DNA from 2 places in the Acidovorax sp. WCS2018Noco2-16 genome. Region 1 is predicted to be linked to the other one. Evidence: riboswitches for the same ligand, from Rfam matches in the RefSeq annotation. Region 1 holds a riboswitch; the other holds the start of a gene.
The links. A riboswitch is a leader RNA that binds a small molecule or an ion and turns the genes downstream of it on or off. The one in region 1 is predicted to bind S-adenosylhomocysteine.

Region 1 (5,708 bases):
ACTCGATGTCGTCGTCGTTCACGCTGTTGGCGGGGTACAGGCCCATCACGCCGCTGGCGGTGAGCCAGCGGCCTTCGATGATCTTTTTCAGCATGGCCTGCGCGTCGGCGAACACGCGCATGGCCTCTACGCCCACGACCTCGTCGGTCAGGATGGCGGGGTACGGCCCGGCCAGGTCCCAGGTCTGGAAGAACGGGCCCCAGTCGATGTAGCGGGCCAGCTCGGCCAGGTCGAAGTTCTTGAACACGCGCCGGCCCAGCGCGCGCGGCACGGTGGGCTTGAACGCAGCCCAGTCCACCGGGGTCTTGTTGGCGCGGATCTTGGCCAGCGACCACAGCGGGGTCTGCTTCTTGTTGGCGTGCTGCGTGCGCACCTTGTCGTAGTCGGCGTTGAGTTCGTCGACATAGTTCTGCACGCCGTCGCCCAGCAGGCTCTGCGCCACGCTCACGCTGCGCGATGCGTCGGGCACGTAGACCACAGGGCCTTCGTAGTGGGGCGCGATCTTCACCGCCGTGTGAACGCGGCTGGTAGTGGCGCCGCCGATGAGCAGCGGGATCTTCTTGATGCGGAAGTGGTCGTCCTTTTGCATCTCACCGGCCACGTACTGCATTTCTTCCAGGCTCGGCGTGATCAGGCCCGACAGGCCCACGATGTCCGCCCCTTCGACCTTGGCGCGCGCCAAAATTTCGTGGCAGGGCACCATCACGCCCATGTTCACCACCTCGAAGTTGTTGCATTGCAAGACGACGGTGACGATGTTCTTGCCGATGTCGTGCACATCGCCTTTGACGGTGGCGATGATGATCTTGCCCTTGCTGCGCACGTCGCGCCCGGCCAGCTCGTCCTGGCGCTTTTCTTCCTCGATGTAGGGGATCAGGTGGGCCACGGCGGACTTCATCACGCGCGCGCTCTTCACCACCTGGGGCAAGAACATCTTGCCGGCGCCGAACAGGTCGCCCACGATGTTCATGCCGTCCATCAGTGGGCCTTCGATCACGTGCAGCGGGCGCCCGCCCTTGGCCAGCACGATCTGGTAAGCCTCTTCGGTGTCTTCGACGATGAAGTCGGTGATGCCATGCACCAGCGCATGCGACAGGCGCTCACCCACGGTCTTGGGGGCCTCGGGCGTGCCGCGCCATTCCAGGCGCTTGCTCTCGTCCTTGGCACCGCTCTTGGCGGTCTCGGCCACCTCGACCAGGCGCTCGCCCGCATCGGGGCGGCGGTTGAGCACCACGTCCTCCACGCGCTCGCGCAGCGTGGGCTCCAGGTCGTCGTACACGCCGACCATACCGGCGTTGACGATGCCCATGTCCATGCCCGCCTTGATGGCGTGGTACAGGAACACGGTGTGAATGGCCTCGCGCACCGGGTCGTTGCCGCGAAAGCTGAAGCTCACGTTGGAGACGCCGCCCGAGACCTTGGCGCCGGGCAGGCTCTGCTTGATCCAGCGCACGGCCTCGATGAAGTCGACCGCGTAGTTGTTGTGCTCCTCGATGCCGGTGGCCACCGCGAAGATGTTGGGGTCGAAGATGATGTCCTCGGGCGGAAAGCCCACCTCGTCGACCAGCACACGGTAGGCGCGCTCGCAGATCTCGATCTTGCGCTCGTAGGTGTCGGCCTGGCCCTTCTCGTCGAAGGCCATGACCACGGCAGCGGCGCCATAGCGGCGCACCAGGCGTGCCTCGTGCTTGAACTTGTCGATGCCCTCCTTCATGGAGATGGAGTTGACGATGCCCTTGCCCTGCACGCAGCGCAGGCCGGCCTCGATCACCTCCCACTTGGAGCTGTCGACCATGATGGGTACGCGCGCGATGTCGGGCTCGGAGGCAATGAGCTGCAGAAAGCGCACCATGGCCGCCTTGCTGTCGAGCATGGCCTCGTCCATGTTGATGTCGATGACCTGGGCGCCGTTCTCCACCTGCTGGCGGGCGACGGCCAGGGCTTCTTCGTACTGCCCGTTCAGGATCATGCGGGCGAAGGCCTTGGAGCCGGTGACGTTGGTGCGCTCGCCGATGTTGACGAACAGCGTGCCCTCGCCAATGGAGACGGGCTCCAGGCCGGACAGCTTCATGGGAGGGACGGAAACAGCGGACATCAGGCTCACCTGTGCAATCGGTTCGGGGATGAAACAGGTGAGCGTCGTTGGGTGCAAGGCCACTGCCAGCCCGAGCCTGACGCCGCCATGTCCTTGATCGGGAATTGGGCGGGCGCTGCAACGCTCCTCGGGGGCGGCGAATTTTAAGCGCCGCCGCACCCCGCGCGGTTTTTCAGCGCACCGGCAGGAACTGCAGAAAGGTGCCGCCCATCAGCCCCTGCACGTAGCTGATGGCCGCGCGCCGGTACTTCTCGGCCACCACGCCGGCCAGCAGGTCCAGCCGGGCGATGACCTTGCCGAACTCGCGCTCGAAGCTCAGGTTGCGTGCATCGGCGGTGATTTCGTCGGCCAGCAGCAAAGGCCTGCCCGCCGCGTCGCGCCGCTGCGCGATCAGCCACACGGCGCTTTCCACGTTGCGCGCGGCGTTGTAGAGGTGCTGCGCGTCCAGGCTGTCGATCAGGAAGAACTCGGTCTTGCCGCCATGCGCGGTGACGATCATGTCGGCCGTGGCGTAGATGACCGCTGCCACGCGGTCGCCGGTGAATTCAGGGCTGAGCGCCAGGGCCAGCGCGGCAATGTCCTGGCGGCCCTGCAGCGGCGGCCAGGCCTCGCGCTGCTCGATGGCGGTGCGCACGCGCTGGCCCGCCAGGATGCGGCCCGGCAACTGGCCGGGAGCCTGGCCCTTGCGCCATTCGGCCGGGTTGCGGCGGTAGAGCTTGTCCATCAGCAGATAGAGGCTGTCCAGGTTGGCGCGCATGCCCAGCGTGGCCATGCGGTTCACGTCGGACTGCGCCAGCTCGGTGGGCGCCACGGCAGCGGCCTGCACTTCGCCGCGCGCGGTGGGCGCGGGCGTGCCGCAGCCGGCCAGCGCGGTTGCGGCGAGCGCGCAGCCCTGCCCCAGCAGGCATCGGCGGGAAGGAAAAGGCATCAGCATGTGCGCCGCATTATCGACACGCCCGGCCCGCGCACTGCCTTCTGCATAGCCGGCTAAGAATCGTTGAAAAACTTATCAGCGCGCAGGAACTGCACCACCGCCAGCAGGCGGGCGAGCCCCTGGTGCCGCTGGACGGCAGCAAGGCCGCGAAGCATCGCAAGATGGCCCTGCCCGGCGCCGAGTCGGTACCTGGACGCCGCGCGCCGCTACCTGGCGTGGGAAACCGGGCTGATCCGGACTCCTTGCCATGCGCACCTCTTTTGCTTCCCGTCGCTCTTGCGCTGCCCACCGCGGCGGCCTTCCTTCTTTTGCTGGCGGGAATCGCGCATACCGACGCCACGCTCGACAAGATTGCCAACGGAGTCACCGGCCGGGCTGCTTTTCCATCAAGGTCTTGCATGCCGTGACGGCCATTGGACCGTTTCTGTTGCTACATTTTCTGACGCTTCCGCTTGCTATGGCGTCACGCTTGCCCACTATGCTTGCCTGCTTCTGCGGGGCAGGCTGTCCCCGGGGTCCCTGGCATTTCTGACAAAGGAAGAGCAAAGGCATGCGTCGTTTCGAGCTGATCGAGGGCAATTCCAGCAAGTTCTGGGAAATTGAGCAGGCAGGCAGTGAACTGAACATCCGATGGGGCCGTATCGGCACCGCGGGCCAGAGTCAGACCAAATCCTTCGACGATGGCCCCAAGGCCGCCACCGCGCTGAACAAGCTGGTGAGCGAGAAGACCAGCAAGGGCTACAAGGAGGCTGGCGTGGCGGCCGAGGCCAGCATCGGCAAGACCGAGGCCCCGCCCCAGGTGAAGTCACCCGCGCCTGCGGCGCAGGCCGACAAGCGGGCCCAGACCAGTGTGCCAACGGCGAGCCGCGCGGCTTCTACCCCTGCGGCGGCGGAGCCGGTCCCGCCCGCCGAAAGCCTCGATGCGCAGTGCGAGCGTGCCTACGAAGCCGCGCGCCTGCAGATCGCCGACGGCACGCTCAAGGTGGGCGAGAAGCTCTCGGCTGCCGGGCTCAAGCGGCAGTACGGAGTGAGCGAGCAGGGCGCGGCCATGGCCTTCGACCGGCTCAAGTCCAGCGGCGTGATCTATGGCTGGGGCGCCACGGCCGAGGTGCGTGAGGACTCGGCCGAGTACGCCCGCAAGATGGGTGACTGGGCCGCGGCGATGGCGGCCCATGCGGCCGCGGCGGGCTCCGGCGCCTCGGGGCCGGCCTGCGACGATCCGGTGCCCGAAGGCATGCCGCCCTGGCTGGCGCAGGGCGAGCCGCTGCGGATCACGCCTGAGATGCAGGTCGCGGCCTTTGCCTCGCGCCGTTTCCCCAAGGCCGTGAGGTCCACCAGCCCGGCGGCGGCCTGGCTGCTGGTCAAGCAGAAGACGCAGGCCACCCTGGACATCAGCGCCAGCGACGCCGCCTTGCGTGCTGCCGCGCAGCGCGTGCTGGACCGTCTGCAACTCATCGAGCCGCCCGAAGATGCCGAGGCCGACGCGCTGCTGCTGAGCTTGGCGCTGCACACCACCGGTTACTACGGCGACAGCGAGCCCGGTGAGGCGGTGGTCGACTATCTGGTCGCGCGCTACGGCCTGCCGCGGGCGGTGGACATCTGGCTTGCCGCGCAGCGCGTGCAGGTCAAGACCGATTACGACCACAAGACCAAGACGCGCAGCAGCAGCCTCGCGTCTACCGTGACCCATGCGGTGAGCAATGGCTGGCGCGGCCCGCTGGGCCAGGCCGAATCGGCCCTGCGCAGTCACCTGGCCGCGGCCGGCGAGGCCGACTGGACCACCTGCGCCGACCGCATCGAAGCCGCCTTGCCGCAACTGCTGCCCGCTCGCCAGCCCGTGCTGGCGCTGCTGCTGCCGGACCGGCCCGAGCTGTCGAACGCCCTGGCGCTTCGCCTGGGTGCCGAGAAGGACACGCCGGAGACGCTGCACTGGCTGCTGCTGACCGCCACCGACCCGGCGGCCATAGCGCAGGCGGCGAAGGTGCGCACCAGCTATTCCACCAGCTTCTGGGGCCACACGCAGATGGTGGCCACCGCCGTGCTGGAGCGTGGCGTGGAGGCCATCGCCGTGCTGGAAAAGGGCGCCGCCACCGACGAAGCCGGGGACGCGCTCGCCGCCATCGGCATGCCCGAGGCGGTCACGGCGCTGGCCAAGGTGGCCAGCAGTTCCAAGAGCGCGCTCGCGCGCCTGTCGCTGGCGGTGGACCGCTGGCCCCAGGCGGCTTTGGTCGCGCTGTCGCGTCTGGTCGCCGCCGGCGGCAAGGACGCCGGGCTGCTCACGCCCAGTCTCACTCGCCTGCTGCGCGCGCACGCCGGCCTGGTGGACGGCCTGCGGCCTTGGCTGGACGCGGGCGCGCGGGCCGCCATCGAGCGGCAGCTGGCGCTGCTGGAAGGCCCGGCGGACGTGGCGGATGCCGCAGAGCTGCCCGGCGTGCTGGCGGCACCGCCCTGGCTGGCCAAGGTGCAGAAGAAGGCCGCGGGTGTCTTCACGCTGGAGCCGCTGGCGCTGGAGCCGGTCGAACAATGGGCGCCCGGTGCGCGCGACGCCGTGCGGCAATCTGTCACCTCGTGGCAGGCCCAGCGCTACGCCACCGCGCGCGCCGACGTGCAGGTGCTGCTCAAGGAACTGGGCTTCGAGGCCAAGGCCAAGAAGATGGCGGAGGAAGAGCAGCTCAAGCT
Region 2 (5,708 bases), on a different contig from region 1:
GCCGGTGGTCTGCAGCGCGCCTTCGAGCTTCAGGCCGCCGCGCGACAGGTACCGCGCTTCGGATTGGTCCAGCAGCTGCACTTCGGCGATTTCTGGAATGTCGTCGCCGTTCTTGGCCACCTTGTGCCAGGGCAGGCTGGCCGCCAGCCGCCACTGCACACCGGCGGCGATCAGGCGCTGCGCCTGCGACCGGGTCGTCGCGTGGCCCTTGTCCACCAGATACACGTCTGCGCGCATGCACCCATCCTTTTTTTAGAGTCAAATAGGCCTCTAGCGCTTATCCATCAAGCGCTATTAGCTATTATTTTTATAGCAAATCAATTATCAACCAAGCCACAGGCCGGCAGGCCACCAAGGGCTTGCCGGCCTGTCGCCACCGATCCGCCCTGCGATCAGTAGCGGTACGTGTCGGGCTTGTAAGGGCCGCTCTTGCTCACGCCGATGTACGCGGCCTGCGTGTCCGTCAGCTCGGTCAGCACGGCGCCGACCTTCTTCAGGTGCAGGCGCGCGACCTTCTCGTCCAGCAGCTTGGGCAGCACGTAGACCTTGCCGACTTCATAGTCGCCCGGCTTGGTGAACAGCTCGATCTGCGCGATGGTCTGGTTGGCGAACGACGACGACATCACGAAGCTGGGGTGGCCCGTGCCGCAGCCCAGGTTCACCAGGCGGCCCTTGGCCAGCAGAATGATCTTCTTGCCGTCCGGGAAGGTGATGTGGTCCACCTGGGGCTTGATCTCTTCCCATTCGTACTTCTCGATCGACGCGACGTCGATCTCGTTGTCGAAGTGGCCGATGTTGCAGACGATGGCCTGGTCCTTCATCTTCGCCATCGTGTCATGGGTGATGATGTCCTTGTTGCCCGTCGTGGTCACGAAGATGTCGGCCTTGTCGGCGGCGTAGTCCATCGTCACCACGCGGTAGCCTTCCATCGCGGCCTGCAAGGCGTTGATGGGGTCGATCTCGGTGACCCACACCTGGGCGCTCAATGCGCGCAGCGCCTGGGCGGAGCCCTTGCCCACGTCGCCATAGCCGGCCACCACGGCGACCTTGCCGGCGATCATCACGTCTGTCGCGCGCTTGATGCCATCCACCAGCGATTCGCGGCAGCCGTACAGGTTGTCGAACTTGGACTTGGTGACCGAATCGTTCACGTTGATCGCGCGGAACAGCAGCGTGCCCTTGGCGGACATCTCGTTCAGGCGGTGCACGCCGGTGGTGGTTTCTTCCGTCACGCCGATGATCTCGGCCGACTTGCGCGTGTACCAGGTCGCATCTTCCGACAGCTTCTTGCGGATAGAGGCGAACAGAATGCGCTCTTCTTCGCTAGCGCCATTGCCGGCTACCAGGGACGCGTCTTTCTCGGCGCGCTGGCCCAGGTGCATCAGCAGCGTGGCATCGCCGCCGTCGTCCAGAATCATGTTGGGGCCTTCGCCCGCACTGCCCTTAGGCGCAAAGTCGAAGATGCGGTGGGTGTAGTCCCAGTAGTCTTCCAGCGACTCGCCCTTGATGGCGAAGACCGGCGTTCCCGCGGCGGCGATGGCGGCTGCAGCATGGTCTTGCGTGGAAAAGATGTTGCACGATGCCCAGCGCACGTCAGCGCCCAGGGCCTGCAGGGTTTCGATCAGCACAGCGGTCTGGATCGTCATGTGCAGCGAGCCGGTGATGCGAGCGCCCTTCAGCGGCTGGCCGGCGGCGAACTCTTCGCGGATGGCCATCAGGCCGGGCATCTCGGTTTCGGCAATGCGGATTTCCTTGCGGCCCCAGGCGGCAAGGGAAATGTCGGTGATGGCCTGGTCGGCTTGTGGCTTGAGAACTGCGCTCATGGTTTTCTCCAATCAAGGATGGGTATGAAAACCACGCGAGCCGGGGCAAGAGATGAAGGCAGTCACTCACCGCACCGGAACAGCGTGGGTGAGCGTCGTTGCGAAGATACCGGCTTCCGAGCCTCACGCCCCGCTGTTGGGTGACGCTGCAACGCTCCTCGGAAAGGCGCGTATTGTACAAAACCCGCTGGTGCCTGCCCGGGTCAATCGCTGGCGCGGGTGTGATGGGGGCCGGCAGCTCTCAGCCGCACGGCACCCCCCAGGGCCAGCATGAGCAAGGCCATGCAGAACAGCACCACCGCGGGCCACTGGCCCTTTTCCCAGAACCCACCCGCCACCACGCCCAGAACGCTGGAGGCCATGTAATAGGCCAACAGGTATATCGACGATGCATGGCCCTTGGAATGCAGTGCCGCCGCGCCCACCCAGCCGCTGACCACCGCATGCCCGCCGAAGAAGCCGAGGGTGATCAGGCAGATGCCGGCGATCATCGCAGCCAGGTGCGCAGGCAAGGTCAGCAGCACGCCGGCGGCCATGAGCAACACACAGCCGATCAGCACCACCGGGCGGCCCAGCCGGTCGGCCAGCGCGCCCGCCCAGGGCGACGCGCACATGCCCAGCAGATAGGCGCAGAAGATCAGCCCGATCTCGGCCTGCCCCAGCCCGAACACTGGCGACGACAGGCGAAAGCTCACCAGGTTGAAAACCGACACCAGTGGACCCACCAGCAGGCATCCCACCGCAATCAGCAGGGGCAGTACCGGATTGCGCAAATGGTCACGCCAGATGCGGGCCTGCTGGCGCACGCCCCCGCTTGCCGCACGAACGAAACGCCGAGAAGGCGGCAGCAACAACACGAAGCCGATGGCGACCAGCAGGTCGATCACGCTGACGATGACCATTGCCTGGCGCCAGCCGAAGGCATCGGTCAAAAGCCCTACGCCCACCCGGCCGACCATGCCGCCAAACGCGGTGCCGCCGATGTACAGCCCCATGGCGAAGCCCAGGCCGCGCGTGTCGATTTCTTCGGCCAGGTACGCCATGGCCACGGCGGGCACCCCGCCCAGCAGCACGCCTTCAAGCGTACGTGCGGCGAGCATGGTGGCCCAGTTGGGCGACAGCCCCGCCAGCAGGTTGCACAGCGCGGCCAGCGCCATCGAGCCGAACATCAGCCAGCGGCGGCCCACCGCCTGCGACACCACACCCGCCACCAGAATGGACACCGCCAGCGCAGCGGTGCTGGCCGAGAGCGCTACGGAGCTGGCCGCCGCACCGATCTGGAAATGCCGCGCAAATTCCGGCAGCAGCGGCTGCACGCAATACAGCAGCGAAAACGTGGCGAAGCCTGCGAAGAACAACGCGATGGTGATGCGCCGGTACGCGGGCGTGCCCACCTCCGCACCGGCTGGCAAGGTCGTTTGGGGCAAAGTCGGGCGTTGGGAAGAAGTCGTCATGCAAATCGCCGCAGCGGATGTGGGTCGCGATTCTGCTCGGGACTGCCGGGCTCTGTCCAACAAGAGGCTCGGAACCTGCCCAAGGGTTGCGCCGCTAGAATCCCAGCGATCCATTCCGGCCTGCGGCAGTGTGACTTCACCCCACGCGCACGGCCCTTGCGGGGCGCCTAGCGCTGCTGCACGCCTTTACACGCCTATCCGAGCTGCCCCTTGTCTTACGCCCCAGAAACGCGGCGCCGCCGCACTTTTGCCATCATTTCCCACCCTGACGCGGGCAAGACCACGTTGACGGAAAAGCTGCTGCTTTTCTCGGGCGCCATCCAGATTGCCGGCGCGGTAAAGGGCCGCAAGGCCAGCCGCCACGCCACCAGCGACTGGATGGAAATCGAAAAGCAGCGGGGCATTTCCGTCGCGTCCTCGGTGATGCAGATGGCCTACCGCGACCACGTGGTCAACCTGCTCGACACGCCCGGCCACAAGGACTTTTCGGAAGACACCTACCGAGTGCTGACTGCCGTCGATTCGGCCCTGATGGTGATCGACGCTGCCAACGGTGTGGAAGCGCAGACGCGCCGCCTGATTGAAGTCTGCCGCCAGCGAGACACACCCATCATCACCTTCGTCAACAAGATGGACCGCGAAGTGCGCGACCCGCTGGACATCATGGACGAGGTCGAGCGTGAACTCGGCATGCCCTGCTGCCCCATGACCTGGCCCGTGGGCCAGGGCAAGCATTTCGGCGGGATCATCAACCTGCGCACCAAGGCCATGACGGTCTTCGAGAGTGGGAGCGAGCGTCGTCCGCAAGACTTTGAAGCTATCCCGCTGTCGAATGAAGACGCCTTGCGCGGGCGCTTCGGCGCTGAGTTCGACACCGCGCTGGAAAGCATGGAGCTGGCTGTAGGCGCATCGCCCGCCTGGGATCAGCAAGCCTTTCTGGCAGGCAAGCTCACGCCCGTATTCTTTGGCTCCGGCGTGAACAACTTCGGGGTGATGGAGGTGCTGGACGCGCTGGTCGACATGGCCCCCTCGCCCGGCCCGCGCGTGAGCACGCTGCAAGTCAACAAGCAGCCGGTGGTCAAGACGATTCAGCCTGAGGACGAAGGCTTTTCGGGGGTGGTGTTCAAGGTGCAAGCCAACATGGACGCCAACCACCGCGACCGCATCGCGTTCGTGCGTGTGGCCTCGGGCCGGTATACCCCGGGCATGAAGCTCAAGGTACAGCGCACCGCCAAGGAGCTGCGCCCGACTTCTGTCGTCACCTTCATGTCCCAGCGCCGCGAAGCGGTGGAAGAGGCGTATGCAGGTGACATCATCGGCTTTACCACGCACGGCGGAGTGCAGCTAGGCGACACCATCACCGACGGCGCCAACCTGCAGTTCACCGGCCTGCCCTTCTTTGCGCCAGAAATGTTCATGACCGTGGTGCTGAAGAACCCGCTGCGCACCAAGCAACTGCAGCAGGGCCTGGCGCAATTGGGGGAAGAAGGCGCCATCCAGGTCTTTAAGCCTGATGCGGGCGGCAACATGCTGTTGGGCGCCGTGGGGCAGCTGCAGTTCGAAGTCGTGCAACACCGGCTGAAGACCGAGTACGACGCTGACATCCGGCTGGAAAACTGCCAGTACACGGGCGCGCGCTGGATAACGGCCGACAGCCCTGCCGAACTGCGCGCATTCACCGACGCTTATCCGTTGTGCCTGGCGCACGACGCCGCCGATACGCTGGCGTATCTGTGCACCAGTCCGTATGACGTGCGACTGGCGCAGGAGCGGTTTCCGAAGATTCGGTTTCACCCATTGCGCGAGCATGCGGGATTGGCTTTGCAGGCTGCGGAGTAAAGTATGAAGAGTATTTTCTTGGATGATCCGAAATCAAATTTCAAACCATTTGTAATAATCCTATTTTTACTTTTATTTGTTTATGGATTCTGGCTCTCGGTGTTTTGGCCTGGAGTTTTAGGAGAAGACAGTTACTCTATTCTATTAGAAGTTGAAAACCCTGGAATTCATAATTCAGGAAAACCGGCATTCTGGCTCTATTTTGTAAGAATATTTTATGAAAATAGCCGTCTGGCAGAGTTGCCCATTGCAGCTTTGCTGACTGTTGCCGCTGTGGTTTTTGCACGAATTATAGGATGGTGCTGGTCTGAGCGTCTCTTTAAGACCGCGCTCTTTTGTTTTATTTTTATTTGTCTTGCACCCCATCTTATTTTTTTCATGGGGAACTTATATCCCGATGGCGTTTATTCAGCATGTGTTGCAGGTTTATTATTTGAGATTTGGCTGGTGGCAACCAAACGCCGAGCCTCGGCATCAAACCTTGCAATGCTCGCGATAACAATTCCTTTTGCGGCATTTGCGCGACCTAACGGAATTGTATTTCTTGCTCCGGTTGCCATACTCCTGTTTTTTACCGTCAAATCTAGTCGCA

Region 2: it holds a riboswitch for S-adenosylhomocysteine, as region 1 does, so the genes downstream of both, ahcY (adenosylhomocysteinase) here and metH (methionine synthase) in region 1, are expected to answer to the same signal.

The regions. Positions count from the first base shown of each region.
Region 1 covers NZ_JAVTJJ010000003.1:309,234-314,941, forward strand. Annotated here, with positions in the region: gene metH (methionine synthase) at 1-2,095, opposite strand, end outside; S-adenosyl-L-homocysteine riboswitch at 2,128-2,230, opposite strand; gene RQI28_RS10910 (hypothetical protein) at 2,268-3,023, opposite strand; gene RQI28_RS10915 (WGR and DUF4132 domain-containing protein) at 3,580-5,708, shown strand, end outside.
Region 2 covers NZ_JAVTJJ010000009.1:11,386-17,093, forward strand. Annotated here, with positions in the region: gene RQI28_RS15800 (TlyA family RNA methyltransferase) at 1-237, opposite strand, end outside; gene ahcY (adenosylhomocysteinase) at 393-1,823, opposite strand; S-adenosyl-L-homocysteine riboswitch at 1,907-1,989, opposite strand; gene RQI28_RS15810 (MFS transporter) at 2,027-3,277, opposite strand; gene RQI28_RS15815 (peptide chain release factor 3) at 3,488-5,116, shown strand; gene RQI28_RS15820 (hypothetical protein) at 5,120-5,708, shown strand, end outside.